2 linked regions of the Pontibacter liquoris genome follow. The protein of the gene in region 1 binds, or shares a complex with, the protein of each later gene. Links are inferred from orthologs where the notes say so. Each region holds a gene or a part of one and is shown on either strand. Other genes may lie near its edges. The genes, in order: dnaB and dnaG.

The links.
Region 2: the proteins of dnaB (region 1) and dnaG are in contact, whole or in part, in a crystal structure (PDB 2R6A), measured with the Geobacillus stearothermophilus proteins. The link is inferred for Pontibacter liquoris from one-to-one orthologs. Residues at the interface, in WP_033016901.1 of Geobacillus stearothermophilus: Ser13, Glu15, Ala16, Gln18, Glu91, Leu92, Asp94, Ala95, Val96, Pro97, Thr98, Ala99, Ala100, Asn101, Tyr104, Tyr105, Ile108; in WP_049624496.1 of Geobacillus stearothermophilus: Lys456, Leu457, Leu458, Pro459, Ala460, Asn463, Ala464, Leu467, Leu535, Leu536, Ile537, Ala538, Gln544, Glu545, Asp548, Tyr549, His552.

Annotation. Positions count from the first base shown.
Region 1 is NZ_JALEBG010000001.1:958,144-974,178, forward strand. The notes cover bases 1-2,855. They hold dnaB (replicative DNA helicase), read left to right. Parts: upstream 1-566; coding sequence 567-2,144; downstream 2,145-2,855. Other genes in these bases: LWL52_RS03885 (UDP-N-acetylmuramate--L-alanine ligase), read right to left, coding at 1-355. Outside these bases: LWL52_RS03895 (nitroreductase family protein), read right to left, coding at 3,038-3,625; LWL52_RS03900 (PAS domain-containing protein), read left to right, coding at 3,827-5,104; LWL52_RS03905 (histidine kinase), read left to right, coding at 5,123-5,479; LWL52_RS03910 (phospho-sugar mutase), read right to left, coding at 5,541-7,274; hppD (4-hydroxyphenylpyruvate dioxygenase), read right to left, coding at 7,634-8,728; LWL52_RS03920 (hypothetical protein), read left to right, coding at 8,877-9,272; LWL52_RS03925 (KUP/HAK/KT family potassium transporter), read left to right, coding at 9,660-11,591; LWL52_RS03930 (VOC family protein), read right to left, coding at 11,668-12,036; LWL52_RS03940 (TolC family protein), read right to left, coding at 12,590-14,023; LWL52_RS03945 (efflux RND transporter permease subunit), read right to left, coding at 14,016-16,035. UniProt on the Escherichia coli protein: The main replicative DNA helicase, it participates in initiation and elongation during chromosome replication. Travels ahead of the DNA replisome, separating dsDNA into templates for DNA synthesis.
Region 2 is NZ_JALEBG010000001.1:715,471-731,520, forward strand. Bases 7,594-10,463 are described here. They hold dnaG (DNA primase), read left to right. Parts: upstream 7,594-8,006; coding sequence 8,007-9,920; downstream 9,921-10,463. Other genes in these bases: LWL52_RS02955 (bifunctional 3,4-dihydroxy-2-butanone-4-phosphate synthase/GTP cyclohydrolase II), read left to right, coding at 10,267-10,463. In the rest of the region: LWL52_RS02920 (heparinase II/III domain-containing protein), read left to right, coding at 34-1,545; LWL52_RS02925 (glycosyltransferase family 4 protein), read left to right, coding at 1,558-2,760; LWL52_RS02930 (sugar transferase), read left to right, coding at 3,506-4,507; fahA (fumarylacetoacetase), read right to left, coding at 4,632-5,903; LWL52_RS02940 (NifU family protein), read right to left, coding at 6,103-6,372; LWL52_RS02945 (Mrp/NBP35 family ATP-binding protein), read right to left, coding at 6,377-7,480; more of LWL52_RS02955, read left to right, coding at 10,464-11,514; LWL52_RS02960 (hypothetical protein), read left to right, coding at 11,711-12,388; LWL52_RS02965 (ABC transporter permease), read right to left, coding at 12,390-13,160; LWL52_RS02970 (ABC transporter ATP-binding protein), read right to left, coding at 13,160-14,056; LWL52_RS02975 (DUF72 domain-containing protein), read left to right, coding at 14,374-15,120; LWL52_RS02980 (HAD family hydrolase), read left to right, coding at 15,269-15,898. UniProt on the Escherichia coli protein: RNA polymerase that catalyzes the synthesis of short RNA molecules used as primers for DNA polymerase during DNA replication.

The sequences.
Region 1 (16,035 bases):
CGTGGCTGCCTCCAATTACAATGCGCTGCTTGTCGCGGCTCTGCTCGTATATAAATTCCGGGAAAGAGTAGATGGGCAGGCCAAGTTCCTGGGCGCGCTGCAGCTCGGGGTTATCCGGGCGGGCGTGCATCCCAAGTATAACGGCATCCAGTGTGGCATCCAGTTTTTCCGGGAACCAGCCTTCCTGCGCGGGCAGGATGCCGGCGGTGGCCAGCCTGCTTTTGGCAGGTTCAAATATCTCATCGTCCGAGCCGGTTACCTGCAGTCCTTTGTCGTGCAGGGCCAGCGCCAGGTTGTGCATAATGCTTCCACCAATGGCAATCAGGTGGATACGCTTAAATTCCTTCTTCTCCATAAACCAGGCAAAATGTTCTCAATCAGACAAAGTTAGAAGACCTTTTGAGAATTAAAATAGGCAAACCTTAATATGTGGATACTTTGTGGATATGTTGCTGGCAGCTGTGGATAGCCTGTTTAAAGCCTGCAGGATAATGTTAACAGGAGGGTGCGCAAGTTTTACGAACATTTTTAAGGCGCGGCATCTATAAGGATATATCTTTGTGCTTATGGAGGAGATGAAAATGAATGTGCGGCCCACGGGCAACCGGAACGGATGGCAGAAAAAAGCGCCCCTGGTTTCGGAGTTAGGCAAGAAGCCCCCACAGGCCCTTGACCTGGAAGAAGCCGTTCTGGGCGCGCTGATGCTGGAGAAAGATGCCTTAACAAACGTAATTGATATTCTGCGCCCGCAGAGCTTTTACAAGGAGGCGCACCAGCGTATTTTTAAAGCCATACTGGCGCTGTTCGATAAATCCGAGCCCATCGATATCCTGACCGTGACGCACGAGCTGCGCGAGCAGGGTGAGCTGGAGCTGGCTGGCGGCGCATATTACGTTACGCAGCTGACCACCCGCGTAAACTCAGCCGCCAACATCGAGTACCACGCTCGTATCATCACCGAAAACTCTATCAAACGCGACCTGATCTCTATTTCCTCGGAAGTACTTTCGAGCGCCTTTGAAGATACTACCGACGTTTTTGACCTGCTGGATAAGACCGAGGCCAAACTCTACGAAGTATCGGAATCCAACATCCGCAAGAACTTCGACGACATGCGCTCGCTCATGCACCAGGCCATTAAAGAACTGGAAGAAAAGCGCAAGCAGTCGGATGGTTTAACGGGGGTTCCGAGCGGGCTGGTAGCGCTGGACCGCGTTACGTCAGGCTGGCAGAAATCGGATTTGGTTATACTTGCCGCCCGCCCCGCCATGGGTAAAACGGCATTCGTGCTCTCATGTATGCGCAATGCTGCCGTGGATTTTGGCAAAGGCGTGGCGATTTTCTCGCTCGAGATGTCGTCGCTGCAGTTGGTAAACCGTCTTATTTCGTCCGAAGCAGAGCTGGACTCGGAAAAGATCAAAAAGGGCAGCCTGGAAGATTATGAGTGGGCACAGCTCAACCATAAGATCGCCAAACTAACCGAAGCGCCTATTTTTATCGATGACACCCCGGGCCTTTCTATCCGCGAGCTGCGTACCAAGTGCCGTCGCCTAAAAGCGCAGTACGACATCCAGATGATCATTATCGACTACCTGCAGTTGATGAGCGGCAACGCCGACGGCAAAGGAGGCGGTAACCGCGAGCAGGAAATCGCCTCGATCTCGCGGGCTATGAAAATGCTGGCCAAAGAATTGAATGTGCCGGTTATTGCACTCTCGCAGCTAAGCCGCGCCGTAGAAACGCGTGGGGGCGACAAGCGCCCGCAGCTATCTGACCTTCGTGAATCAGGTTCTATTGAGCAGGACGCCGATATGGTGTGTTTCCTCTATCGTCCGGAGTATTACGGCATCACCGAAGACGAGATGGGTAACCCGACCGCGGGCGTAGGAGAGGTGATCATTGCCAAGCACCGGAACGGTTCGCTTGAAAACGTGCAGTTGAAATTTATTGGCAAGTATACCAAATTTACCAACCTCGACCACGACTTCGGCGGCGATGCGATGGGCAGCTTTAATGCCTTGCCTAACAGCACGTTCGATGCCGAAACGCCGGGCTCTATCCGGCTGGGCAGCCGCATGAACGACGGCGGGAAAAGCGGAGGCGGGTTCCCGTCATCCAATTTTGATGAAGAACCGCCGTTCTAAGAGAAAGTTACTTAGCTTATTATACTGATCCCAAGCCAAAGGGATGAGAAGCCGCTGCGCCGTTTGTGCCAGCGGCTTTTCTTTTGAAATGGGTTTTGCTGTTGTTTTATACTTGCTGCTATACTTATTAGTGGCTGTACCTCCGCATCTTTATACTTTGGCTATACTTGCAAGCTTGAGTCTGATGTGGTGGTTTATACTTCCGGCTATACTTGTTAGCTAGCTGTATTCCTCAGTTTTATACTAGTCTTGTTTCATCTTTAGCTTTGGAGCGCTCCAAGCCCGCAAGGGCTCGTCCTTTGGCATCGCGCTGTGGCGTGAAGCTGCTCCTCGCTGGCGCTGCGGGCTGCCCTACGAGCACTGCAACACACCAAGGCGTTCAACCCAAGGACTGGGAAGCTTTCGATAGCGGCTGTTTATACTTGAGCATAAATATAAGCTTCAACTTTATCTGTATTGCATTTAGGTAGGGACAGGTCGCGACCTGTCCGCGCGATGGCAGCTGCTATAAAAGTATAGCTGAAGTATAAGTATGAACTTTCCCTCCTTCCCTCCCTATGTTGTCATCCTGAAAGGATCCTGGTGGATGGGAGGTTAAGCCTTTCCTACGCATGTATTCTGTTGCTACCCATCTGCCCAAAGTCCCCCTTTGAAGGGGGGTAGGGGATGTTCTTCTTCCTCCTAAACTAAGCTGCTTATACTTCGGTTCAAGTATAATCTTACTCTCCATACCTCTTTCTTTGAGTCATCCTGAAAGGATTTTTGTAGAAAGCAGATGAAGCTATTAATACCCCGCTTATGCTTTAAGCATAATAACTACTTGCTCCCCTCCTTAGTAAAGGAAGGGTAGAGTGGTTGGACCCTGCATTGCAGCACTTATTACATCCAGGCTGTTACTCTTGCCACACCACTTTCTCGTCCAGTGGGATCTGGCGTTTGCCATCGGACTGTGGTTTGTCGGAGTAGCCAAGGTATAAAATGCCCAGCACCACATCCTCTTCGCGGAGCTGTAACATGGTTTTCATGGCCGGATGATAGGCCATACCGCCAGAGCCCCAGTAGGAGGCGATACCCAGGGCGGTGGCGCCCAGCAGCAAATTCTGGATGGCACAGGAGGTAGCGGCAATCTCCTCCAGGGCCGGGATCTTAGGCAGGTTGCCGCGTTGCATGTAGGCTACCAGCACATGCGAGGCCTGATCGCCCATGTGCAGCAGCTTCTCATACTTACTTTCATGATACTGATCAGGCAGGGTTTCCTGCAGGTAAAGATCGGCGTGGGCCTCGCAGAAAACCTTCACTTTCGGGCCGGCATAAACGATAAACCGCCACGGTTCGGTGTGTCCGTGCGTCGGAGCCCAATCGGCCAAGGCCAGTAGCTGCCATACCTGCTCATCGGGGACACGCTGCCCGTTCATGGCGGCTGGCTTGGTGGTTCTGCGGTTGCGGATGATGTGCGCAATGTGCTGATAGTGATCTTCCATAAATAGGATAAAATAAACGTTACATAATTACCTTAAGTTAGTACGTGCAATGTATTTTGCAGTCGTTCGTTAAACACACCTAATTGGGCGCAAAGCGCCGGAGGCAGGTGCCTGCATCGGAAGCCCTGGTTGTAACAGAAACCCGCTTTGCGTACCTTTAAGCGTGTTCTTGAATTCAAAAGAAGTTGTGCTATCTCATACATGGACTATAACAAACTATTCCGCAATATCCCTGAAGCGATCGTCGTGCTATCGCCTGGGTATAAAATTCTGGATGCCAGTGACCGGTACCTGGCCGTGACCATGCGCACACGGGAGCAGATCGTGGGGCGACATTTTTTGTTGGAGGCTTTTCCGGACAAAGACCGCTCTTACGAAGACAACCCGGTGCGGCAGGTGCTCGACAAAACCTGCCGCACAAAGCAGACCGAATATCTGGAAGTGATTCGGTACGACCTGCCGAAACCGGCCGAAGAAGGCGGCGGCTACGACACCCGCTACTGGGAAGCGGCCCATACTCCTGTGCTGGATGAAGATGGAAATGTGAGCTACATCATCCAGCGCACCTCCGATGTAACCGAGCGGGAAGTGGCCAAGCTAGCCTTGACGCAAAGCGAGGAGAAATTCCGGTTTATGGCTGAAACCTTGCCCCAGCTGATCTTTACCACAGATCCGAAGGGTAACTATACGTACTTTAACCAGCGCTGGACCAGGTTCACAGGCTTGCCCGTAAAAGAGCTCCTCGGCTCAGACTGGAAGCAGCTGGTGCACCCCGAGGACTTGCCCCTTGTAGAACAAAAATGGACTGAAGCGCTGCAGCAGGAATCGGAATTGCAGGTGGAATATCGCCTGAAAGAGAATGACGGCAACTACCGCTGGTGCCTGTGCCGCGTACTGCCCATGACGAACGATGCCGGCCGGATACTGATGTGGGTGGGCAGCGTCACCGACATCCATCATACCCGCCAGATGGTACAGGAGCTGCTAACTGCCAACGAGCAGATGGCGCACCTGTCTGACCAGGTGCAGAGCGCCTACACCAAAGCTGAAAAAGAGCGGAAGACCCTGGAACGGCTGATTATGCAGGCGCCGGCCATTTTCTGTGTTTTGGAAGGGCCCCAGCATCGGTTTGAGCTTGTAAATGCCAAGTATCAGCAGCTTTTCCCGAACCGGCGACTGGTAGGCAAACCCGTTGCCGAGGCGCTGCCCGAAGTGGTGGAGCAGGGCTTTATACAGCTGCTGGATGAGGTGTATAACACCGGAAAGGATTTTGTAGCCGAAGAAGTACAGGTTAAAATCGACCGGCAGGACACCGGGCTGCTGGAGGATATTTATTTGACGTTTAGCTACCAGCCCATTTTTGAGGACGACAAAATAACAGGCATTCTGGTGTTTGCCAACGATGTAACCCGGCAGGTAAAGTATAAACAAAAGTTACAGGAGCTGGAGAGCGCCCATCATGACACAAGACAGGAGTAGGAGGGAGACACGCCAGGCATGAATATAGCTCAGGTTGACATTCAGCAACTGCGGATAAAACACATCCTGTACAAGTCTAAAGTACGGTCGGTGCTTTATGGCGGAGTATACGATGCGGCATTCTTTTCGCACTCGGGCCCGGTAGATACCTGGTTCAGCACGATCGGGCGGGTGCGCTATAGCCAGGAGCCAGAGATGGACGCCCTCCTGAAAGTGCACCAGGAGCTGGACATTACCGTGAACCAGCTCTTCGGTTTGTATAAAGGAGGCAAAATAGAGGAGGCGCACGAACAGCTTAAAAGTGTGGAAAAGAGCTCCACACACTTTCTCTCGCTGCTGCAGCAGCTGGAAGCACGGCTGAAGGTGCTGGCATAAAAAAGCCTGTTTAACGAAGCGTTAAACAGGCTTTTTTATGCTTTAGATGGAAGTGCCGAGCTTATTTCAGCTTCAGGTCGGTGAGGATCTGCGCTACCTTGCGGCTTAATTGCTGCTCGGTGGCGTCATAGTCGGCGGCAGAGGCCAGCGGCTCGTTTACGCTGATATAGAACTTGATCTTGGGCTCCGTGCCCGACGGGCGTGCCGAGATCTTGCTACCATCTTCGGTCAGGTATTGCAGCACGTTCGAGCTTTCCAGGTCCAGTTTGTTCTCCTGGCTGCTGAGCACCAGTTTGCGCGTGCTGAACTTATAGTCGCTGATCTCCACTACCCGGGAGCCGGCAACGGTCTGCGGCGGGTTGCTGCGCATATCGGCCATCATCTGCTGAATTTCTTCCGCGCCGCGCTGTCCTTTTTTAGTGAACGATACCAGCTCCTCTTTGTAGAAGCCATACTTGGTATACATCTCCACCATCATCTCGAACAGGCTCTGGCCATTGTCTTTGGCAACGGCCGCCATCTCCGCAATCAGGGCGCAGGCCGAGATCGCATCTTTGTCGCGCACAAAATCGCCGATCATGTAGCCGTAGCTTTCTTCGCCGCCGCCAATGTATACTTCCTTGCCTTCCAGGGCGCGGATCTTCTCGGCAATGTACTTAAAGCCGGTCAGGGTTTCGTACATGGTTACATTATAGCTATCGGCAATCTTTTTGATCAGATCGGTGGTTACGATGGTTTTCACCACGAACTCTTTGCCAGTCAGTTTGCCCGCTTTTTGCCAGGCCTGTAGCAGGTAATTGATAAGCAGCGCGCCGGTTTGGTTGCCGTTCAGCAGCACAAACTCGCCTTTCAGGTTGCGCACTGCAATACCCACGCGGTCCGAATCCGGGTCAGTGGCCAGTACCAGGTCGGCATCAATTTCTTTGGCTTTGTTCAGGGCCAGCGTCATGGCTTCCTTTTCCTCCGGGTTCGGGTACACCACGGTCGGGAAGTTGCCGTTGGGCACCGCCTGCTCTTCTACCACGTGCACGTTGGTAAAGCCAAAACGTTGCAGCACTTCAGGTACCAGCGTGATGCCGGTGCCGTGCAGCGGCGTGAATACGATCTTCAGGTCGTGCTGGCGTTTAATAGCTTCCTGCGAAATGGACAGGCGCAGCACTTCTTGGATATAAGCCTCGTCCAGTTCCCTGCCAATCATCTGGATGTTAGCGGGGTTGGGCTCAAACTTAACTTCATCCACCGAGTGGATCTTGTTTACTTCGGCAATGATGTTCTTGTCGTGCGGTGCGGTTACCTGCGCGCCATCGTTCCAGTATACTTTATAGCCGTTGTACTCTTTGGGGTTGTGCGAGGCGGTTACCACCACACCGCTTTTGCAGCCCAGGTGGCGGATGGCAAACGAAAGCTCGGGGGTTGGGCGCAGCGCCTCGAAAAGGTATACTTTAATGCCGTTGGCCGAGAAGATATCGGCGGCAATGCGGGCAAACACGTCGGAGTTGTTGCGGCTGTCGTGGGCGATGGCCACGCTGATCGGCTCGTTAGGGAAGTTGTGCTTGAGGTAATTGCAAAGACCTTGGGTAGCCATACCCAAGGTATAACGGTTCATGCGGTTGCTGCCCGCCCCCATAATGCCACGCAGGCCCCCGGTGCCGAACTCCAGGTCGCGGTAAAAAGCATCCGACAGCGCTTCGTTCTCGTTGCGCTCCAGCATGCCGTTAATTTCATCTTTGGTGGCCTGGTCGTAGTTACCGGTAAGCCACGCGTCAATTTTCTGGCGTATAGTTGTTTCGATCATAGTCTTACTGTTGGTGTTGTAATTATAATATTAAATCTGCTACAAGGTTGATCTTCGTCTCAACCCCAACGTCTTTTTTTTATATCATCCTGAAAGGATCTTTTGAGCAAAAAGGAAAGGCTTAACCTCCTTGCTCCCAAGTTTCTTAACAGAATGACAAGAAATTTAAATCTCTAAATTTTAAAGAAAACCTCTTGCTATTGAAAGGGCAGGTTGAAAACAAGCGATACCTCCTATCCTACAAAAAATCACACCAGCGCTTGTTGTACTGACGCACATCCGGAAGCGCTGGTGTGAAATTATACTTCGAAATAAAGCAATCCAAGCCATTTTTACACGGCCTATACTTTGTTCCGGGCTTAAAGGTTTCCGCGCAGCGCCTGCTCGCGCTCGATGGCCTCGAACAGGGCTTTGAAATTACCTTTGCCAAACGAGCGGGCTCCTTTGCGCTGGATGATCTCAAAGAAAACGGTCGGGCGGTCTTCCACCGGCTTGGTGAAGATCTGCAGCAGGTAGCCTTCGTCGTCGCGGTCTACCAGCAGGTTCAGGTCTCTCAAATCCTGCATGTCTTCGTCGATGTGGCCGACGCGCTCCAGTAGATCCTGGTAATAGGTTTCGGGCACGCGCAGGAACTCCACGCCCCGGCGGCGCAGCTCACTTACCGTGTGCAGGATATTATCGGTGGCAACCGCAATGTGCTGTACGCCGGCGCCGCGGTAAAACTCCAGGTACTCATCTATCTGCGATTTCTTTTTGCCGGCTGCCGGTTCATTTATCGGGAATTTGATGTAGCCGTTGCCGTTCGATACCACTTTCGACATCAGGGCGGTATACTCGGTGCTGATATCGTTATCATCGAATGTGAGGAGCAGTTTGAAGCCCATTACATCTTCATAGAACTTCACCCACTCGTTCATGCGGCCCAGCTCCACGTTGCCCACACAGTGGTCTACATACTTGAGGCCCACCGGTTCTGCGGCCACCCCGGACGAACGTGGCTCGTAGCCGGGCATAAACACGCCGTTATAGTTTTTGCGCTCCACAAACGTATGGATGGTGTCGCCATAAGTATGGATAGAAGCCAATTTCACTTCGCCATGCGCATCGGTTAATGTCCGTGGCTCGCTAGCTGGTTTGGCGCCGCGGGCTACCGTACCACGGAACGCTTCTTCGGCGTCATCCACCCAAAGGGCCAGTACTTTTACCCCATCGCCGTGCAGGTGCACATGTTGTGCAATGTCAGAATCCGGGTAAATAGCGGTTGTCAGCACCAGGCGTATTTTTTCCTGCTGCACGACATAAGAAGCGCGGTCGCGCACGCCGGTTTCAGGGCCGGCATAGGCCACCAGTTTAAAGCCGAAAGCGGTCTGGTAAAAGTGCGCCGCCTGCTTGGCATTTCCCACATAAAACTCGATGTGATCGGTGCCGTTGAGGGGCAGAATATCTGTTGCCATAGTATGATTCGGGGTTATAATAGGAATAACGTAAAAATACAGCTTTTCGTGGTAGAATAAAATCTTGGGTGCCGGATAACAAATTATCAAAGCCAATGCTTGCAATTACTACGGCATGTTGGCAACTTTGTAAAAAAACAGACACCACATGAACGCAAAAGACCTGAATAACGCCATTGTTGCCATACTGGAAAAGAAGCAGGAGTTGAACGCATTAGATTACAACGATGCGCGTTATGACGACATGGAGGAGGAGTTGCACGACCTGGAAGACGACTTTAACGAAGAATACGGCGAGTACCTGGAAGACGTGCTGGAAGATGTGCACGGCAAGCTGAAGTCGGATGCCGATATCCTGCTGCCTACCGCTTACCTGGCCAGCTCGCTGGACGGTACCGAGCGCGACGACGATGAGAAAGAAGGCGTATGGGTAGAGTCGGATTCGTTTCCGGGCGTAGAAATGCGTTTGGTGCTGGTTGCTAATCCGCCGCGCATGCTGCTGATCCTGGCTGACCAGGAGCGCGTGCTCTGGACTGCCGAGTAAATTTATACTTACGGGCAGCTGCAGGGTATACATGTATGGTATACTTGTCCTGAAGTTCGTCGCCCTGAAATTAGAAGCAATAAAACGAGGCCTGTTCCGTGAGGAGCAGGCCTCGTTTTATTTTGGTGGAAGGGGAAGTGTCTTAGAACTTTTGCAACACCGGTAAAACGCTTATGCGTTGATAATCAGGTTGTTTTTTGCTCTTTTTGTTTGTAGCAGGCCGGCCTATCATGCTGGGCAGCACTTATAAGCGCCATACTTCAGAGCGCAAACACATAGCTTAACTGCTCCACGCAGTAACCGGTCATAACCTGAAAAGCTCCTAAAGTATACAGCCAGGCGCCATTGCACGTATACAACTCACGTCTATATACAACGTGGACCAATATGAGCAATACCAATACCAGGGCCGTTACCGGAGCAGGATTACTCGTTGCGCTGGGTATTATTTATGGTGATATCGGGACCTCCCCGCTTTACGTGATGAAGGCCATTGTAGGCAACAGGCCAATTAGCCAGGTGCTGGTGTATGGAGGCATTTCATGTGTTTTCTGGACGCTTACGCTGCAGACTACCGTAAAGTATGTCATCTTAACCCTGCAAGCCGACAACAACGGGGAAGGGGGCATTTTCTCGCTGTATACCCTGATCCGGCGGCGGGCTACCTGGCTGGTGATCCCGGCCATGATCGGCGGCGCCGCTTTGCTGGCTGACGGCATCATTACGCCTCCTATTTCGGTGGCTTCTGCTATAGAAGGCTTGCGTATTCTTTATCCCCATCTGCCAACCGTGCCCATCGTGATAGCCATCATTACGGGTATTTTCCTGTTGCAAAGCTTTGGCACCCAGGTGGTGGGTAAAATATTCGGGCCGGTTATGTTGTTGTGGTTCAGTATGCTGGGCATTTTGGGAGCCGCCTCCATCCTGTACCACCCGGCTGTCCTGCATGCTTTAAACCCCATGTTTGCTTACGAGCTGCTGGTAAACTACCCGGGCGGCTTCTGGCTATTAGGGGCTGTATTTCTGTGCACCACCGGAGCCGAAGCCTTGTACTCCGACCTGGGGCATTGCGGCAGGCCCAACATTCGGGTTAGCTGGATATTTGTGAAAACCTGTTTGCTGCTGAATTATTTTGGGCAGGGCGCCTGGCTAATGCAGCAGGAGGGAGAACGCGTGCAAACCAACCCCTTTTATGGGCTGATGCCCGGCTGGTTCCTGCTGATCGGGATCAGCATTGCTACCGTGGCCGCCATCATTGCCAGCCAGGCGCTTATCAGCGGGTCTTTCACCCTGATCAGCGAGGCAACGCGACTGAATCTCTGGCCCAAGGTCAAAATTATGTTCCCTACCAACCTGCAGGGGCAGCTCTTTGTACCAAGTATAAACAGGCTCTTATGGATCGGCTGTGTGGGCATCGTGCTACACTTCCGGGAGTCGGCTAACATGGAAGCGGCATATGGCCTGGCTATTACGCTGGCCATGATCTCAACTACCATTCTGTTAAGTTACTTCCTCTATGCCAGAGTGAAAGTGGCGGGCATTGCGATCATGGTCTTTTGCTTTTATTTGCTGCTGGAAGGCTCGTTTCTCTTTGCCAACCTCGAAAAGTTTCCGCACGGTGGCTGGGTTTCGCTCCTGATGGCTAGCCTTTTGCTCAGTGTGATGTATGTCTGGATCAAAGCCTTCGATATTAAGCGCCGGCTAACCGAAGATGTCCGCTTAAAAAAGTACCTGCCCGCCCTCAAGGAGCTAAGCACAGATAAATCGGTGCCCAAGTATGCCACCCACCTGATCTACATGACAAGTGCGCAGCATCCACGGGAAATAGAAAGCAAGATCATGTATTCTATATTTCAGAAGAGGCCGAAGCGGGCTGATATTTACTGGTTTTTGCATGTCAACACCACCGACAGCCCTTATACCATGGAATACAAGGTCCGGATCATCGAACCTGCCGACGTGGTGCGCATTGATTTTATGCTGGGCTTCCGGGTAGAACAGCGCATTAACCTGTTTTTCCGCAAAGTGGTCGAGGAACTTGTACGCCAGGGCGAAGTAGATATTACCAGCCGCTACGAATCGCTCAGCCGGCATAATGTAATTGGTGATTTCCGGTTTGTCGTGCTCGAGAAATTCCTTTCCTACGAAAATGACCTACCTTTTAAAGAGCAGCGCATCATGGAGATGTATTATTTCATAAAGCAATTCTTACCCTCCGAAACCGAATGGTTCGGGCTGGACACCAGCGATGTGACCGTGGAGAAAGTACCCATCATTATCAGACCTGTCGATCTGCCGGAGCTTAAACGCATCAAGTAGCTTAAAAACAGCCACCCGAGGCTGTGCAAAAGGGCTTTCTGATCATTAGTCCTGGCTTATAGCAAAGTATAGCGAGCTAGTTGTTAAACTCACAAAAATGCCATAACACCCCGGATGGGTCATTCATAAAGAACTCTTTACCCCAATCCTGAAGCTTGATTTCTGTAAACCGTACGCCTTTGTATTGCTGCTGCAAATTTTTTCCCTGCAGTTCTGCCGCGCATTTTGCAATGTCGTCTACTTCCAACGACACCATCGAATTATTTACCCACTCTTCCACATAATAGTCCTGCAAATAAAAGCTTAGCGTTTCAGATACCTTAAACAGGCTCATCTTGTCATTAAGTATAACTTCCTCAAAGGCAAGGGCGCGGTAGAATTCCCGTGATTCCTGGTAATCTTTTGCGCCCACAAACGGGCGAAGTGCTTTTGGCTGGTAGGTCATAGTTTTTTAGTTAGCTGATTTAAATGAGAAAAGTTGAGAGTGCGCTGTGTAAAAGATGTGATATATTATGTTCAGTATAAAACGAGAAGGAGAGTGAAATAAATGGCTTCAAGTCTCCAACTGGGCTAAAAAGAAAAAAGGCCTTCTACAAACTGTAAAAGACCTTTTCGTCGGAGTGGCGGGATTCGAACCCACGACCTCCAGCACCCCATGCTGGCGCGATACCAGGCTACGCTACACCCCGGGTAAGTATAACATCCAAGGAATCAGTTCTTCACAAGGCGTTCATACTTTAAGCGTTCACAAATGTACATATTTCGGAATATTTTACCAATCATTTGAAAATTTTGGTAAGCCCAAAAATCTTATTTTATCTGAATAAATCGAAGATTTCGGGCGAAGCGCAATTGCGGCAGGCAGCAGTTATCCTGGTTTAAAAACCGCCGCATTGGGAGGAATAAAAAGCGCCCTTTTACAAGAGTTGTAAAAGGGCGCTTTGCGTAATAGCCCCGCATACTTGCGGATAGCTTAAAAGCAGCTTTTCAGCAACGGGTTAATTCCATCCACCACCCAAGGCCCGGTAAATAGTAACCCGGGCGCTCATCTGCTGCATTTTGGTTTCGATCAACTCAAACTTCGATTCCAGAGCATCGCGCTGGGTCAGGAGCACCTCCATATAGTCGGCCCTGGCCGAACGGAAAAGGTCGTTTGAGATCGAAATTGATTGGGTAAGTGCCTCCACCTGCCGGGCTTTTAAGTCGTAGCTTTTCGCCAGGTTCTGGTTCCTGGCGAGCTGATTGGCCACCTCGATGTACGCATTCAGCACGGCGCGTTCGTAGTTGTAAACTGCCTGTATCTGCTTTGCGTTGGCGCTGAAGTACGTTGCCTTAATGGCATTCCGGTTGATGAGCGGGGCAGTTAAGTCCCCAGCCAGCGAGTATAGCAACGACTCGGGCGACTTGATCAGGTAAGACGGGTTAAATGCCTGGAAGCCGATGCCTGCCGTGATGCCAATGGACGGATAAAACCGCGCTTTAGCTACTTTTACATCCAGCCTGGCCGCAGCCAGATCCAGTTCAGCCTGTTTGATGTCGGGGCGGTTCTGCAACAGTTGCGCCGGTATGCCGGCCTGCATGCGTTCGGGCACCATGTCGATCAAAGGCTGTGTGCTGCGCTGGATAGGTTGCGGGTAGCGGCCCAGCAGGAAGTTGAGCCTGTTCTCCGTTTCAGTGATCTTTTGCGCGATCTCATACTGCAGGCTCTGCGTGCTGAGCAGCTCCGCCTCAAACTTGCGCACAGCCAGCTCCGTTACCTTGGCAGCCTGCTTCTGCAGCTTTACGGTTTCCAGGGCGTTGGTCTGAATGCCGATGTTCTGCTGCACAATAGCCAGTTGGTTGTCGAGGGCCAGTAATTCATAGTAGGAGTTGGCGATCTCAGACACCAGGTTGGTCACCATAAAGTTTTTCCCCTCTACCGACGACAGGTACCGGGCCACCGCTGCTTTATTTGCATTGTGCAGCTTGTTCCAGATATCCACCTCCCACGTAGCATAGGCGCCCACCAGGAAATCGGGGAGGGGCTCGGGCATTTCTTTATCCCGGTCTATGTTGGTGTTCGCCTCCATGGCGCCAATGTTGGTATACCGGGCCACCTTATCTACGCCGGCTGCCCCGCGCACGCCCACCGCGGGCAGGTACTCACCTTTCGTGGCCCTTACTTCGTTTTTAGCAACCTCGATTTCCTGCAAGGTGATGTTCAGCTCCTGGTTGTGCTGCAGGGCCGTATCGATCAGGGCACTCAGGTAAGGATCAGTAAAATACTGTTTCCACTGCACCTGTGCGGTATTGGTGGTATCCTGCGAGTTGTTGTAACTCGCAGGAACCGGTGTGTTTACTGTTTTCTCAACGACAGCGGGCGTTTTACAAGCCGAGAAAGTTAGCGCAGCAAACGCAACTCCAAGGCTTTGGTATACTAGTTTTTTATACATGATTTTCATTTTCTTCGATCAGGACATTTCTTTGAATGTGAGGAAAACTCTCACTGGCATAGTCGTAATCTTCTGTGAGCGGGGTTTCATGCTCGTCCCTGATCAGGTGACGGCCGTCGGCCATTTTAGCGAATATGTAGTATAAACCCGGGATGATCACGACGCCAAAAATGGTACCGAACAACATCCCGCCCAGGGCAGAAGCGCCAATGGTGCGGTTCCCGATTGCGCCTGCGCCGGTGGCCACGATCAGCGGGGTCAGGCCGGCCACAAACGCAAACGAGGTCATCAGGATCGGGCGGAAGCGCACTTTGGCACCTTCAATGGCGGCTTCCAGTATCGTATAGCCCTGCAGGCGCTTCTGCACGGCAAACTCCACGATCAGTACGGCGTTTTTACCTAACAAGCCCACCAGCATGATCATACCTACCTGCGCATAAATGTTGTTCTCCAGCCCCATCAGCTTCAGCAGCAAAAACGAACCAAAGATCCCGACCGGCAACGAGAGCACCACCGCAAACGGGATGATAAAGCTCTCGTACTGGGCTGCCAGCACGAAGTAGACGAACAACAGTACAACGATGAACACATAAAGCGACTCATTTCCACGGGTGGATTCATCGTAAGAAAGACCTTCCCACGCAATATCATACCCTCTGGGCAGGGTCTTGGCGGCAACTTCCTGTACGGCATGGATGGCATCTGCAGTAGTATAGCCTTTGGCCGGAAGGCCTTGGATCGCGGCGGAGTTGTAGAGGTTAAAGCGGGTAACTTCGTTTGGTCCCTGCGTTTTCTTCAGCTTCATAAAGGCCGAGTAAGGCACCATTTCTCCCTGGTCATTCTTCACATACAGGTTTAAGATATCCGATGGCAGCCTTCTGAATTTAGGGTCGGACTGCACGTATACTTTAAAGAACTGGTTAAACTTGATAAAACCTTGCTCATAGGTGCTGCCGATCAGGATGTTCAGGTTTTCCATGGCCTTGCTGATCGTCACTCCTTTTTGCATGGCCAGATTGTTGTCGATCTCCAGTTCATACTGCGGGTAATTGGCGGCAAAGAAGGTAAACAAACCGGTGAGCTCCTTGCGTTTGGCCAGGTTGGCCATGAACTCTTTGTTGATCTTATCGAACTCATGGTAGTCTGTATCCGAGTTTTTATCCAGCAAACGCATCGAGAAACCACCCGAAGAACCGAAGCCCGGAATGGCCGGCGGCTCAAAGAACTCGACCACGGCACCCAGCCCTTTTGATTTCTCTTCCAGCTCTTCCATGATCTCTTTCACGGTATGCTTGCGGTCAGACCAGCTTTTCAGGTTGATCAGACAGGTACCGGCATTCGATCCGCGCCCTTCGGTCATGATCTCGTAACCGGCCAGCGACGACACCGATTCCACACCTTCAATTTTCTGGCAGATCTGCTGCAGCTTCTGCGATACCTGGTTGGTGGTTTCCAGCGTTGAGCCCGGAGGCGTTTGCACAATGGCGTAAATCGTACCCTGGTCTTCGTTCGGAATAAAGCCTGCCGGCAAAATTTTGTTCTCAAAGAAGATACCGACACCAAAGGCCAGCAGGATGCCCCACGTAAGTGTTCTTCTGCTTACAATTGCGCGTAGCAACCAAACATATCGGCCGGTCAGTTTTTCGAACCCGTTGTTAAAACCATCCAGCGCTTTTGTTAATGGGTTTTTCTTCTTCGGCTTCCCATGGTTATTCTTCAACAGCATGGCGCACAGCACCGGGGTCAGCGTCAGGGCGATCACAGCCGAAATCACGATAGAGCTGGCCATGGTAATAGAGAACTGGCGGTAGAAAATACCCACCGGTCCAGACATAAATAAAAGCGGGATGAATACCGCCGTCATTACCAGCGTGATAGCGATAATGGCGCCCCCGATCTCACGCAGTACTTCAATCGTTGCCCGGTAAGGGGAGAGGTTTGTTTCCTCCATCTTGGCGTGCACCGCCTCCACCACCACAATGGCATTATCCACCACAATACCAATGGCCAGT
Region 2 (16,050 bases), 240 kb from region 1 along the record:
CGGCACCTAAAAAGCAGACAGGTTATATACCAGGTGGCTTACCGCCTCCGCAAAATCAAGCCTTTGGGCGCCTATCAACCGGATGGGGGTATTCCGGAAGTACAGCCATTAACTTTTTCTGATTTTCTTCCGCCTCTTTCCTGTGCCGATGCGCACGGAACATTTGATTTCTTAAACAAGCCGGTCTGCTTTAAGAAGGAGGTAGATTGGGATTATATGCAGCATGGCAAGCTTTGGAATTATAACCTGCATTATGCACATTATGTGTTGCAGGAAGAAATTCCGTTAGCGAAGCGGCTGGAATGGCTTTATAGTTTGCACGCAAAGCTTAAAAGCGATGCTACAGGACTGGAGCCGTATCCTGTATCGGTAAGGGCCATGAACATCATACGCCTGCTTTGCCGGCACAAGCTGGAGGACCAGCAGGTGCTGCAAGCGCTGTTTGCGGAGCTCCGTTTCCTTTCCGGTCGGGTAGAGTATCATCTGCTGGCAAACCATGTCCTTGAAAATGCATTCGCCCTGTTTATGGGCGGTGCATACTTTAAGCAGACTGCATGGCTGGAGTTGGGCCAAAAACTTTTAAAGCAGGAATTACAGGAACAGGTGCTAGGGGATGGTGCACAGTATGAACTGAGCCCCATGTATCACCAGATCATACTTTACCGCATGCTGGAGCTGATTGATTGGTACCAGCATTACGATGAAAGGGATGAGCCCTTTCTAGCCGAGCTTCGCGCAAAAGCAGCGCTGATGCTTGGCTGGCTCCAAAACATTACCTTCCGGGACAATCATATACCCTATTTAAACGATAGCGCGCCCGGCATTACCTATACTACCGGGGAACTGCTCGGGTATGCCGAAGCATTGCGCCTGACACCGGCAGCAGTCGCCTTATTTGATTCAGGGTATAGAATGTTCCGGCAGGGCAAGTATGAATGTGTAGTGGATGTGGCCGAAATTGGCCCTTCATACCAGGCGGGCCACGGCCATGCAGATGCGCTTGCCTTTATCCTTCACTACAAGGATCGTCCGGTTCTGGTAGAAGCGGGTACTTCTACCTACGAGGCAGGAGCAATCAGAAACTATGAGCGTTCTACCCAGGCACATAATACGGTTGTGGTAAACCAAACAAACCAATCTGACGTATGGGGTGGGTTTAGGGTAGGCCAGCGAGCGCATGTAGCGCTGCTGAAAGATGAAGCAAACATACTTTCTGCGGAACATGATGGCTACCTGAACAACTTTAAGGTAAAGCATAACAGAACCTACACTTTTGGTGCATCCGAGATCATGTTGGTGGATCAGTTGCTGGGGCGCAACGTAACAGAAGCTGTCGCATACTTTCATTTACACCCAGACGTAACCTGTGAAATCGAGAACGATGCTGTGCGCCTGGAAGCGGTTGGTACCATGAGATTTGTAAACTCATTACGTATTGAGAAAAGCATTTATAATATGGCAGCCGGATTTAATAAGTGTATTCCGGCAACTGTAATCAAAGTTTTTTTTGAAGATAAGCTCGAAACCAGAATAGAATTCCTTTAACTATACTTCCTTATGAAGATTGTTTACTTCTACCAGTACTTTGCAACCCCCAAAGGCTCTTGGGGAACCCGTGTGTATGAATTTGCCCGAGAATGGGTAGAGAAAGGCCACGAGGTAACGGTTGTTACCAGCATCTATAGTAAATCAGATCTGACCGCGACTAAGTTTATAGAAGACCAATATTTTGAGGGCATTCACGTGAAGGTTCTCAATATTGTTATTGATAACAAGCAGTCATTTTACAAACGTATCTGGACGTTTCTTCAATACAGCATTCTCTCCTCTTATTATGCACTTACCTTAAAGGCCGATGTGGTTATTGCCTCGTCAGGGCCAATAACAGTAGGCATACCGGGGCTGGTTGCCCGCTACCTGCGGGGGCGGAAGCTGGTGTTTGAAACGCGCGATCTTTGGCCGGAGGGAGCTATTGAATTAGGCATAATCAATAACCCGCTGATGAAGAAGTTAAGTTACTGGTTTGAGAAACAGTGTTACAAAGCTTCTTCTTACATTATTACTCTGTCGCCAGGTATGACGCAGGATATAAAGCGCAGGTTCGGTATCCGTAACGTCGATGACGTAACAAATGCTGCTAACATCCCGCTTTTCTCCACTCCGGCGCCGTTTCCGAACAGTGTTGTCGAACCTTACAACTATGCTATTTATACCGGCAACATTGGCATGGTGAACAACTCCTACTGGCTCTACGAGGCAGCAAAGGAGCTTCGAAAGCTGGGCCGATCTGATATTGCCATTCTTATGATAGGAGAAGGGCAGCAGCGAGAGGAACTGGAGGAAAAAGCAAAAAAAGAAGGTGTTACCAATTTTATCCGGCTTGGCTTAATGCCTAAAGATAAGTTGGTAGGCTATGTTCAGAAAGCGCTCGTGTCTTTGGTGCCGCTAAAAGGTACTCCCGTGCTGGATACTTCATCGCCTAATAAGTTTTTTGAATCGTTGGCAGCAGGTGTTCCGGTCATTCAGAACACACAGGGGTGGATGAAGGATTTTTTAAACGAGCACAACGTCGGTTTTACCCTTAACCCAAATGACCCGGAAGAGCTGGCAAAAACGTTGATCTGGATGAAAGATAACCCGGACAGGATTCAGCACATGGGTGCCAAAGCGCTGGATGTGGCTACCCGGTTTTTTGATAAGGATTATTTAGCAGATAAAATGCTGCACATCCTGGAAGACGTGCATGCCGCTAAGCAATAATCCAGGCAGTGACAGGTATTTAAGACCGGGATTGTCTTTATCCTTTCATGTAGGGGTGCATCGCTCCTATAAGAATTCTTTTAAGCTACTGAGCTCCTTTCTTGACTTTTATGTGTGGTGAGGGTATCCTGTTATTTATCCCAAACAATATGGTCCAGCTAAAAGCTGCAGGCAAGTAAGCTCCCTATCCCTTGTAAATTTTCAACAAGATTTAATCTCCTGTACCTGGTTGTTATGTCCTTAGTATAAGGTATTTGGCGTTAAAAAAGAAAATTGCCGGATGGTGGTACGTTCAAATAGCTTATACTTTACAATACCAATAGTCGTGCAAAATGCGTTAACCTTTTTGAAAAAGAAAGGAGAATGGGGCGTTGTGTTTAGGCTGTTAAAAATAAAATAATTATGCATTAGAACAAAACAAATGGTAAAGAATACTAGTAATAACCTGCGGTTTGTTTTCTTAAAAAAGTAGTGAACAGGAAAGCCTTAATGGAATATATAGCTAAATTAAAAAGCTTAAAAAAATGATTTACTCATTTCTAGTAACCATTCACTAAAGAAGCCCGTTGGTTTATCAATAACTCTAACTCTTTAATAAATTAAATTTTACAGTTAGCTATACACAAACATGCCTTCGGCGTATATACAGTTACTCTGTTTTAATCTTCTTTTAGCCTTCGGTTTATTTGTGTTAAAATAATCTGTCAAATACAATTTTAATTATATTAATATAATCCTCAATACTATGGGTATGCAAATATCTCTACCTACCAAAGCCCTTCTTAATCGAAGCACACTCAAAGTGTTCAAAGAATATAACGTTAAGCTTAAAAAGTGTCTAATCGTTCATCCGGGAGATATGGCGGCAGAGTTTGTAAAAGAACCTGGTCTGTCTGACTTCTATTCGGTTGAATTTTGGGACGGTACCAGCCAAAAGGATCTTGCTGCAACACTTAACTCAAACAAATATGATGTTGTGTTACTGGATCCTAGTTCTACTGTATCGTTAGACAAATCGCAGCTAAAGCATATTAACAACTTGCGGGTTAACCAGATTTCTGTCTATAACCTTGCTTCCTTTCACGAGAATTTTTCAAAGCGTATTCCGCTGGCCCACTTTAAGTCGTGGCTTATCAACAGCGATATGTTCTTTGTGAGCTCCAGAAGCATGTTTATACTTCAGAAGCGTATCATTGATATCCTGGTTAGCCTCATGATTGCGCCATTTGCCTTAATGCTGGTGCTTTTAGCTGTGTTAGCGATAAAATGTACATCAAGAGGTCCTGCTTTTTTCGTTCAGAAAAGGGTAGGGATGAAGGGGCGTACGTTTAAGATATTCAAGCTGCGCACTATGTATCATTCGCCAGAAAAGGAAAACAATAGCCATACTATAAAGAATGATGCCAGAATAACGCCTGTTGGATATGTGCTTCGGAAAACTAAAATAGACGAGTTACCACAGCTTTTCAATATTTTATGCGGCCACATGAGCCTGATCGGGCCAAGACCAGAGAAAGAAGATATTGTGCAGAAGCTGATCGAAGATGCGCCTTATTATAATCTTCGACATTCCATCCGTCCAGGTGTAACGGGTTGGGCGCAGGTTAACTATCCTACGGCTACGCCGGAGCAAAGCCTTCAGAAGCTTGAGTATGACTTGTTTTATGTGAAAAACGCCTCTCATTCTCTTGATTTCAAAATTATACTTCAAACTATCAGAGTGGTATTTACATTAGATAGTTTGTAAGCAGCTAGACCTATTCGTAAGGCAATCAGAAGCGCTTAAAGAGATCGGATAAAACAAAAAGCCCGGATGAGCAATTTTGCTCATCCGGGCTTTTTGTTTGAAAGAAGCAGCTAACCTAATTAAACTAACCAGCCGGCAGTATTTCGGTGCTTACCTGGCCAAAGCCAATCCGGATGCCGTGGCGCTCTCCGTAGCCGCGCATGATCACGGTATCAAAGTCGTTAATGAACTGGCGCTGGGTGCCGTCTGAGAGCGTAATGGGCTGCGTGCCGCGCCAGGTTAGCTCCAGCATCGACCCGTATGAATCTTTCTCCGGGCCGCTGATGGTGCCGGAAGCATACAGGTCGCCGATTTGGATGTTGCAGCCATTGCTACTTTGGTGCGCCAGCTGTTGGCTGATATTCCAGTAGAGGTGTTTATAGTTAGAGCGGCAAATGCTGGTTGCCATACTTCCTTTTGGCTGCAGCAGCACTTCCAGGTTAATGTCATAATGGTGGTGGCCGGGAGAATCCAGGTAGGGAAGGGGTTTGGGGTCCTGCTCGGGGCCTTTCACTTTAAAAGGTGCCAGTGCATCCAGCGTTACCACCCAGGGCGAAATAGCCGAGCCAAAGCTTTTGGCCAGGAACGGGCCAAGCGGCACATATTCCCAGGTCTGGATATCCCGGGCCGACCAGTCGTTAAAAAGTACCAGCCCGAAAATATAATCTTCCGCTTCGGCAGGGGAGATGCTTTGCCCTAACTGGGTTTCTTTTCCGGTTATAAAAGCTACTTCCAGTTCAAAATCCAGCATCTTGCTTGGTCCAAAAACCGGAGCATCGGCATCTGCCACTTTCAATTGTCCTTTCGGCCTGTACAGGCTGGTACCCGAAACAACAATAGAGGAGGCCCGCCCATGGTAACCGACAGGCATATGTTTCCAGTTAGGCAGCAGCGCATTGGCTGGATCCCGGAACATGGCGCCTACGTTGGTAGCATGGGCCTCGCTGCTATAAAAATCGGTGTAGTTGGGTATTTTTACCGGCAGCAGCATTTCGGCCTCGCTTTGCTTTACTAGGCACTGCCGGATCAGGTTGCTGTCGCCGCTGATCTCTTCGTTGTCGTTGCGCAGCAGGTCGGAAACCCGGTTGCGAACCGCCCGCCATATTGGCTTTCCCAAGGCCATAAAGTCGTTCAGGTAGCGGCGGTGAAACACGTTCGGGTCCAGATCGATGAGTTCGAACATGTTTTGCTGGCCCACCACGCACAGATCCAGGATATACTCTCCTATTGCCACACCCACCCGCGGGTCGCGCGTATCCGTCCGGAAGATCCCATAAGGCAGGTTCTGAATCGGGAAGTCGCTGTCTGCTGCTATTTCTATCCAGGAGTGGAGGGAGGGGTCGTTTGCTTTTAACATAGGAAGAAGCCTTTGGGGTGAATAAACAAATATAGCTTTTTTGGCTCAGAAGGGAAACAGGGAAGCAGGGCTGTTTATCATGCCTGGCTGCAGGCCCCCCGTGCACCAGTTATACTTGCAATAGGGTTACCAGAAAACAAAAGCGGGTATAGCCGGCCTCTGCCCGCTATACCCGCTTTCAGCAAGTATACGTGATAGCTTAGATAGATAAAGGAGCTACGTTGATCGCCTCCACCGCCCGTATCTCCGGCACTGCTTTGAGCACCGACTGCTCTACGCCCGCTTTCAGCGTCATGGTAGACATCGGGCAGGAGCCACAGGCGCCCAGAAGCTCCAGCTTCAGCACCATCTCATCGGTTACTTCCAGCACTTTTACGTTGCCACCGTCAGCTTCCAGGTAAGGCCTGATCTGGTCGAGGGCGCTTTCTATGCGGAGTAAAAAGTCCTCATCTATGTTTACTACTCCCATTTTATTAACTTTTAATTTCTACAGGTTTGGTTTGCGCAAGCGAGGCATTTCGAACAGACACTTGTTGTGCCACAGCTTGTGCCAACTCTTTGAAAACACCAGAGGCCGGAGAATCGTTCTGCAGCACCACAGGCGTTCCGGCATCGCCGCTTTCGCGGATGCCCTGCACCAGGGGCACCTGGCCCAGCAATGCCACTTCATACTTCTCGGCCAGGGCTTTGCCTCCGCCTTCGCCAAAGATATAATATTTATTCTCCGGAAGCTCGGCAGGTGTAAAGTAAGCCATATTCTCTACCACACCCAGCACCGGCACATTGATCTGTGGCTGACGGAACATCTGCAGGCCTTTCATAGCATCGGTTAGGGCTACTTTCTGGGGCGTGGTCACAATTACAGCGCCTGTTACCGGCAGTGCCTGCACCATAGTCAGGTGAATGTCGGAGGTGCCTGGTGGCAGGTCCAGCAGCAGGTAATCCAGCTCGCCCCAATCCACATCCGAAATAAACTGGCGCAGCGCAGAGCTGGCCATCGGGCCACGCCAGATAACAGCGCCGTCGGCGGGTGTCAGAAAGCCGATCGACATCATCTTGACGCCATACTTCTCGACCGGTAAAATATAGTTCTTGCCGTGGTCACCCTGGATCATACGGGGGCGCTCCTGCTCGGTGCCAAACATCGTAGGGATAGAAGGACCGGAAATATCGGCATCTATCAGTCCGACACGCGCGCCGGACTGGGCCAGGGCGATAGCCAGGTTGGTGGTAACCGTTGATTTGCCGACGCCGCCTTTGCCGGAGGCCACTGCAATAATGTTTTTCACGCCGTTCAGTACTTCCGAGGTATCACCGCGGCCGGAGGTCACGCGCGAGGTCATGTTTACCGTAACCTCAGCGTCTTTGTCCACCATGGTATGGATGGCCGTGATGCAGGCTTTGCGGATCAGGTCTTTGAGTGGGCAGGCAGGCGTGGTCAGGATAACGGTAAAGCTGATGTCCTTTCCGTTCACCTGCACGTCCTCCACCATGTTCAGGGTCACCAGGTCTTTGCCAAGATCCGGCTCCTCCACATAGCTGAGGGCTTTGAGTATATCTTCTTTTGTAATAGCCATAGTGTGAATGCTAAAGAAATGCACAGCAAAGATACAAACAAAAAAGTCTATTCGCATGCAAAGCCTTAAGAGAGCAACAACCAATACAAAGTATAAGTTTTGCTCTTTGCAGATTAATCCGCATCAGCCGGTTCGGGTAAGAAAATGCAGCGGCCGTAAGTATAAGGTCCGGTGTTTTTTGGTGGGAGAAATGCCGGCAGGTTATGAAGCAGTTCGTGTATACTTTAACAGCTGCGAAGTATGAAAACCGCATCAGTTTCAAGTATAAAGTATGAATTATCTATTGGTTTGAAGTGTAAGCACGTTCTATCATGATGAAAGAAATGTGGGTGAAGTTTTTCCAGGCAAGCAGTGACCTTGTAGTATAAACGAGATAGATAAGAGCCGAAGGAGGGAAGTTGGGATAAAAGCGCTAGTTTAGGCATTGCTAGCCCTAAGCGCTCGAACCAACAACGAACAACTTAAAACCAGCATCCAACAAACCGCTATAAATGCTATCTTTGTCATCCGCTAGTATTTTCTGCCCATGTCTCTGATACCCAAAGAAACCGTTGACCAGGTTATTGCCCAAGCCGATATTGTGGAGGTAGTGGGTGATTTTGTATCGCTCAAGAAAAAGGGGCAGAACATGTGGGCCTGCTGCCCGTTCCACCACGAAAAATCACCCTCTTTCTCAGTTTCGCCGGCGAAGGGCATTTACAAGTGCTTTGGTTGCGGCAAGGCGGGCAACTCGGTGCAGTTTATCATGGATGTGGAAGGCACCAGCTTTCCGGAAGCCATCAAGTACCTGGCCAAGAAGTATGGCATCGAGGTGCCCGAGGAAGAGCAGCACCCAGAGTTTGCGCGTGAGCAGAGCGAGCGCGACAGCCTGTTCATTGTTTCGGAGTTTGCCAGCAAGCACTTTCAGCAGCGCCTCCACGAGCACGAACAGGGTGGGATCGGGCAGAGCTACCTGAAGCAGCGCGGTCTGAGCGGCAACACCATCCGCAAATTTGAGCTGGGCTATACCCTGGATGAATGGTCGGACCTGACCGATGCTGCCCTGAAAGCCGGTTTTCAGCAAAAATACCTCGAAGCCACAGGCCTCACCATTGCGCGCGAAGACGGCAAACGCTACGACCGTTTCCGGGGGCGCGTGATGTTCCCCATCCATAATATTTCGGGGCGCGTGGTAGGCTTTGGCGCCCGCACGCTCAAACCCAACGACAAGAAAAGCCCCAAGTACCTCAACTCGCCCGAGTCGGATATCTACCACAAAAGCAATGTGCTCTACGGCTTGTTCCAGGCCAAGCAGGCCATCCGGATGCAGGACATGTGCTTAATGGTGGAAGGCTACCTCGACGTGCTCTCGCTGCACCAGGGCGGCATTGAAAACGTAGTGTCCTCCTCGGGTACTTCCCTTACCGAAGGCCAGATAAAGCTCATCTCGCGCTATACCCAGAATATCACAGTGCTCTACGATGGCGATGCGGCGGGTATAAAAGCCTCGTTGCGCGGCATCGACCTGATCCTGGAAAACGGCCTGAACGTAGATGTGGTGACCTTTCCGGAAGGCGAGGACCCGGATTCCTATATCCAGAAAGTAGGCGATACGGCCTTTAAAGCTTACATAAAGGAGAAGGCGCAGGACTTTATCTCGTTTAAAACCAGCCTGTATGCCGAGGAGTCGAAGGGCAACCCGGTAAAGAAAGCCGAGGCCGTGCGTGAAATTGTAGGCTCCATTGCCAAAGTGCCGGATGCTATTAAACGCACCATCTTTTTCCGCAGCTGCAGCCTCATTTTTGATATCGACGAGCAGATCCTCATCTCGGAGTATAATAAAATGCAGCTGCAGGACCGGCAACAACCAAAAACAGGCAACAACTATGAACCTGCTGAAGCGCCGCATGAGCCTGTTGCGCCGGAAAAGCAGGATTCGGATGTAGATGTGCTGAAGCGCTATGAGCGCGAGATCGTACGTATGCTGCTCAACTACCCGGACCGGGTGCTGGAAGAAGGCATGACCACCTGCCAGTATATGTCGGAGCAGCTGGAGGATGTGGCGTTCCGGACACCGCTCTATGCCCGCCTGCTGGAGCTGGTAAAAGAAAAGCTGTCTGCCGGCGTGTTGCCTACAGCCGAAGATTTTATCAATTATCCCGATCAGGAAATACGCACCGAAGCAACCAACCTGCTTTCAGACCCGCATGAGCTGAGTCACAACTGGGAAACGCACCATATTTTTGTGCCCCGCGAAACGGACCTGTTGCCTTACGGCGCAGAGCGTGCCGTGCTCCGCCTGAAATGGCGCAACGTGGAACTGCTCCTGAAAAGCGAAATCGAAAAGCTCCGCCTCGTAACAGATCCGCAGGAGCAGGACCGGCAGCTCAATAGCATCATCATGTTAAAAACACTGCACAGCCAGCTCGGCGATATGCTGGGCATTGTGGTAAATAAGTAACGATTTACCTCTCTCCGGGCTTTCCTTTTCAGAAGGCTCATACTTTAAACCAGGAGCCAGCAGTTCCGGATCAGTCCTTTCTGGCGCAAGCGCCCGCTTGTGCCCAGCCAGCTACAAGGCAGCCAAGAGAACGGTAAGAAATTCAATCCATAAATACGGTAGCCGGACTCCAAATCAAAATTTCAAATATCACCCCTTCTTCAACTAAATCTGTACTTTAAGTGTTATTCAAATAAAATCAGGATTGCGGCATAAAACGCTTATTTTTGTGCTGCTTTAGCATTAGATAATAACCAAAGCCTGTTGCCGCTCAGAAGCGCCGCAGAAGGCCAAATAAAATAGTTGTATGGAAACTAATACGTCACAGGCATTAAGGCCTCTCGATACCATAGCCGCAGCAATAGAAGATATACGCCAGGGCAAGGTAGTAATTGTGGTGGATGACGATGACCGTGAGAACGAAGGCGACTTTGTATGCGCAGCCGAGAAGATTACGCCTGAAATTGTAAACTTTATGGCAACGCACGGCCGTGGCCTGATCTGCACGCCGCTTACCGAAGAGCGTTGTGATGAACTGGGCCTGGAACTGATGGTGGGCCGCAACACCGCCCTGCACGCCACGCCCTTCACCGTGTCCGTTGACCTGATAGGCCATGGCTGTACCACGGGCATCTCCGCTTCTGACCGGGCAAAAACAATCCAGGCGCTCGTAGATCCGAATACCGATCCGCATGACCTGGGCAAGCCGGGCCACATTTTTCCGCTTAAAGCCAAGAAAGAAGGCGTGCTGCGTCGCGCCGGCCACACCGAAGCGGCCGTAGACCTGGCCCATTTGGCAGGATTGGCACCGGCCGGGGTGCTGGTAGAGATCATGAACGAGGATGGCTCTATGGCCCGCCTGCCCGACCTGATAAAGGTGGCCGAGCGTTTCGACCTCAAACTCATTTCCATTAAAGACCTGATCGCCTACCGGCTGAAAAATGAGAGCCTGATAGACCGCGAGATCGTGGTGCAGCTGCCCACTGATTTCGGCACTTTCGACCTGTATGCGTTTACCCAACGGAGCAACGGGGCCAAGCACCTGGCGCTGGTAAAAGGCACCTGGGAGGAAGGTGAGCCTATTCTGGTACGCGTGCACTCGTCGTGTGTAACCGGCGATATTTTTGGCTCCTGCCGTTGCGACTGCGGGCCGCAGCTGCACGAGGCCATGCGCATGGTAGATAAGGAAGGCAAAGGCGTGATCGTATACATGAACCAGGAAGGGCGCGGCATTGGCCTGATCAACAAACTGAGAGCCTACAAGTTGCAGGAGCAGGGCCTGGATACGGTAGAAGCAAACCTAGAGCTTGGCTTTAAAATGGATGAGCGGGATTACGGGGTTGGTGCCCAGATCCTGCGCGACTTAGGGGTGCAGAAAATGCGGCTCATTTCCAACAATCCAAAGAAAAGGTCCGGCTTAATGGGCTATGGCCTGGAAGTGGTGGAGCGCGTGCCGATAGAGATGAAGCCGAACGAACACAACCAGAAATACCTGACCACCAAGCGTGATAAACTGGGACACGAAATTCTTAAAACCGTGACGGTGAATAAATAAACTGACCGGAGTTTCTTAGGAAAAGTCCTGCCCTTGATCTGTTCCGATCAAGGGCAGGACTTTTGTTTTAACATTAAAAATTTATCTTAAATATAGGAAACATTCCTTTTTAACTGGTGGTAAAAAATTGTAAGTGCCTGTTTTGTAGGATGTAGCAGCTGTGAGCATGTGCTCGCAACTATAAAAGGAAAGGTGTATGAAGGCAACCACGTTAAGAAGACTAATAATAGCGGTGTTTATGGTTTGGTCGGGCTTAACGTGGGGTTACAGCCGGGCCCAGAACCGCTCTGCCATTGACATACAAGTATGGCCCAGCGGTGAGGTTGTGCTCACTTCCGGCGATACCGTTAGCGGCCCCTTAATGTTTTACCGCAACCAGGATGTGATCAACGTGCAGCACAAGGATGGCACGGTCAGCGCTTTTTCTCCGGTTAACGTGCAGTACTTTATTGCCAACGAGCTACCGGGCGGTAACCATCATGTATTCCGGACCTACGCCTGGGACCAGGGCCACAACTACTCCAATTTCAGGAAGCCCACTTTTTTTGAACAGCTCAATGATGGGTATATCACCCTGATCATGCGCGAGACGTATACGGCACGCGATCTGGCCAATACGGGCGGCTACCGATACTACAACTCCGCTTATTATGCGCCTTCCAATTCGGAGTGGGCCGAGCAGGTAACCGAATTATACTATGCCCTGCTCCCCGATGGCACAATTATCACGTTACGCAATGTGCGCAAAGACCTCGGAAAGCTTTTTGGAAAGAAGTCGTCGCTCGTAAAATCCTTTGTGAAGCAGAACAAGTTGAGCTACGAAAACCCCATGGAAGTGGTCGCCATTGTCAACTACTTCAACTCGCTCGAGTAAGCTACAGATCCCGTAGTTTCAACGTATAGTACGCCAGAAACAAAAACAGGTCGATATACCCGATCGCCGGCAAGACCGCCCACTGCGGCAGGAGCAATTCCGTCGGTGTGGTGAGCTGGTCCATCAGTTCCTGCCCCGGCATGGGCGTCAGGCTCTTCCATACTTTCATGGGCATGAATTTATCCATACTATCGGAAAGTTGAAAATTGAGGATGGGCTCCACGATCTGCGCATACGCGATAAAGGCAATGATGGCAAGGCCGCTGCGCTTGATTAAAAAGGCGCTGAGCAGGGCCAGCGTCATATAGCCCACTGCCTGCACAAAGTAGTAAGAGAGGCTGTCTACCTGCCCGAAGATGGCGGCAACGCTTTTATCGGTGCTGTACACCATGCCAAAGTATAAACCCATCAAAAACAGGAACAGGGTGGCGGCCATACTTACAGCCAGGATCACATAAAACTTTGCCACCACCAGCTCCGCCCTTGACATGCCATCGATGACCTGCTGGCGAAACGTACGGTAACTATACTCGTCGGTGACCAGCACAATGATCAGAATGCCGAGCAGCAGATTAAAATAGCTGGCCACATACGCCAGCCGTTGCCAGATAGCCGGAAACTGGTACACATCACTGCCCAGCGCACTGCCGTTAATCGTAATATTGCTCATGGCATACATCACCAGTACCAGCAGCACCGCATAGATCGCCAGGATGACCCAGGCCGTGCGGTAAGGGAATATTTTCTGAAATTCGATGCGAAGTAAGTTCATCAAGATTGTGTTTTAACGATTTCCAGAAACTGGGTTTCCAGGCTTTTGCGCCGCACCACTACCTGCGAGAGCACGATGCCTGCCTCAAACATGGCCTTGTTCACATCAGCGCTCGTGCAGCCTTCCTGCAGGGTGAGCACCAGGTTTTCTTTTTCCGGATGAAAAGCGGCCACGCACGGCATTTGCGGCAAAAGCGCCAGCGCCTGCTCGCGGCTGTCGGTGCTGATCACCACACTGTCTTTGGCGGATAGGATCGTACCCACGGGACCTTCGGCCTTCAGCACACCTCCCTGCAGCACGGCCACATGGGTACATACTTTCTCCACCTCGTCCAGCAGGTGACTGGCAAGTATGATCGTCTTGCCCTCGGAGGCGATGCGCAGTATGAGCTGGCGCACCTCGGCGATACCTTCCGGGTCCAGGCCGTTGGTGGGTTCATCCAGCACCAGCACTTCCGGGTCGTTGAGCAGGGCAGCGGCCAGGGCAAGCCGTTGTTTCATGCCAAGCGAAAAGCCTTTAAAAGTCGTATGCCTGCGATGGTCGAGCCCCACCAGGTGCAGCGCGTGCCCGATCTTTTTAGGATCGGCGCCTTTGATGCTGGCAGCCACCTCCAGGTTGCGATGGGCCGTGAGGTAAGGGTAAAAGTTTGGCGTTTCGAGCAGGGCGCCCACGCGGCGCTTGGTGCTGCGGCTAACCGGCTGGCCAAACCAGCTGAAACTGCCCGCATCCGGCCGGATCACATCCAGCACCATACTCAGGGTAGTGGTTTTTCCGCTGCCGTTAGGCCCGAGCAGTCCGTAAATGCTGCCCTGCGCTACCTGCACCGATAGCTGCTGCACCGCCTGTATGGCGCCGTAGCGTTTACTAAGGTTGTTAATGTCGAGTATTGCTGCCAAGCGTATAGGTTTTCAGTACTGGTGTCTGGCTTTTTTCTATTGCATTACCGGAATATAGGAAAGTAAGTGAAGGCATCCAACTATCCGCCCGCGGTATCATCGATAATTAAAAAATGAACTCGAAACGTATGCTGCCCAATAACTGAATTTCGGCGCCTCTTCCGGCCACGAGCAAGTATAAATCCTTGCTTATCAGGTTGCAGCAAGTATGTGCGTGCTGTAACTGTTTGCATGTATTGGTGAGGCAGCCTGATGAGAATGAAACGCCACCGCCCGGAAAATAACGCCATGCAACAGCGCCTTACGTATGGCTTTCTATGGCATCAACAGAAAAACTATATATTGGCACCTCCGGCTGGAGTTACCGCTGGCAGGGCATCCTCTACCCCGAAGACATGAAATCGGCCGACTTCCTGCCGTATTACGCCACCCGGTTCAACACCACCGAGCTCAACAGCAGCTTTTATCATTTCACGATGGTGAAGACCATTGAGAAATGGCTTAGCCTTACGCCGCCGTCCTTTCGGTTTGCCGCCAAGCTAAACCAGGAGATCACGCACAAACGACGCCTGGTGGATGCCGAAGAGCCGCTCGATAAGTTTATGGGCCGGTTTCTGGCCATGGGCGAGCGGCTGGGGCCGGTGCTGGTGCAGCTTCCCGGTAGCCTGCATTTCGACTTTGGTGTGGTGGCGCCCTTTGTAACGATGTTGCGCGAAAAATACCCTGAGACGATCTTTGCCCTGGAAGCCCGTCACAAGTCGTGGTTTACCGAGCAGGCCCAGGAGCTGTTGCAGGAGCATGATATTTCGTGGGTGATCTCCAGCGCCGGCAAGCGGTTTCCAAAGCTCGAAACCACCACTACCGACACCGTTTACCTGCGCCTGCACGGCGATGAGCGCATGTATAGCTCGTCCTACTCCGACGAGCAATTGGAGCGCTACGCCTTCATGATCTACGACTGGCTGCTGGACGGAAAGGAAGTATGGGTATATTTTAACAACACCATTACCGGCGCCGCTGTGCAGGACGCGCAAAAGCTGCGGGAACTGGTGGAGCAAATGTGAAAGTCCTGAATTTCTCTAGAACCTGAAAATTGATACCTTCCGCCGGGGCTAAATCCGTACCTTTGTGCGGCAAATAATTGCTGCTTTTATTTTAGCTATACTTTGGCAGCCCCTAACCCGGGCTGCTCTTTTTTAACGGATGACACCTATGTTCAACAATACCGGTACCCTTATTTTTGACCTGGATGGCACCCTTTGGGATGCTACCCAAACCGTGGCCGATGCCTGGCAGGAAGCGCTGAAGAAGTATGATTTTATAGACCGCTCGGTGACGCAAAAGGATGTGCAGTCGTTGGCGGGGATGCCGTATGATGCTATTTTCGAAAAGCTTTTCCCCAACGTGCCGGATAAGTATAAAACGGAGCTGCAGGAGACCTGTGCCGCCCAGGAGCTGCAGCACCTCAGCAGCGCCGGCGGCAGGTTGTACGACGGCCTGGAAGAAACCCTGGCTTACCTACAGGGCAAGTATAAACTGGCCATCGTGAGCAATTGCCAGAGCGGCTACATCGAGGCTTTCCTGCAGCACAGCAAACTGCACGCCTACTTTACCGACCATGCCTGCTACGGCACTTCTAAACTGGCCAAGGCCGACAACATCCGCGAGGTAATCCGAAGAAACAACTTTACCAACGCTGTATACATTGGCGATACAAAAGGCGATTACGAAGCCAGCGTAGGCGCGAACGTGCCCTTTATTTTTGCCGCTTACGGGTTTGGCGAAGTAACGCAGCAGGTGCCCCGGATCGCAAGATTCAGCGAGCTGCAGCAGTTGTTCTAAGAGGCTTTTTGATCAGCAGAAACGTGGTTGGCTGTTGCCCAACCGCGCATCGGAAGCTTCCCCCTATACTTTGGGGTTGCGCCCGACTTCTGCATGCTTGCATAAGGGCAGCAAGAAAACGGATTTCGGTAGTCTTCTCTATTTTTATATCT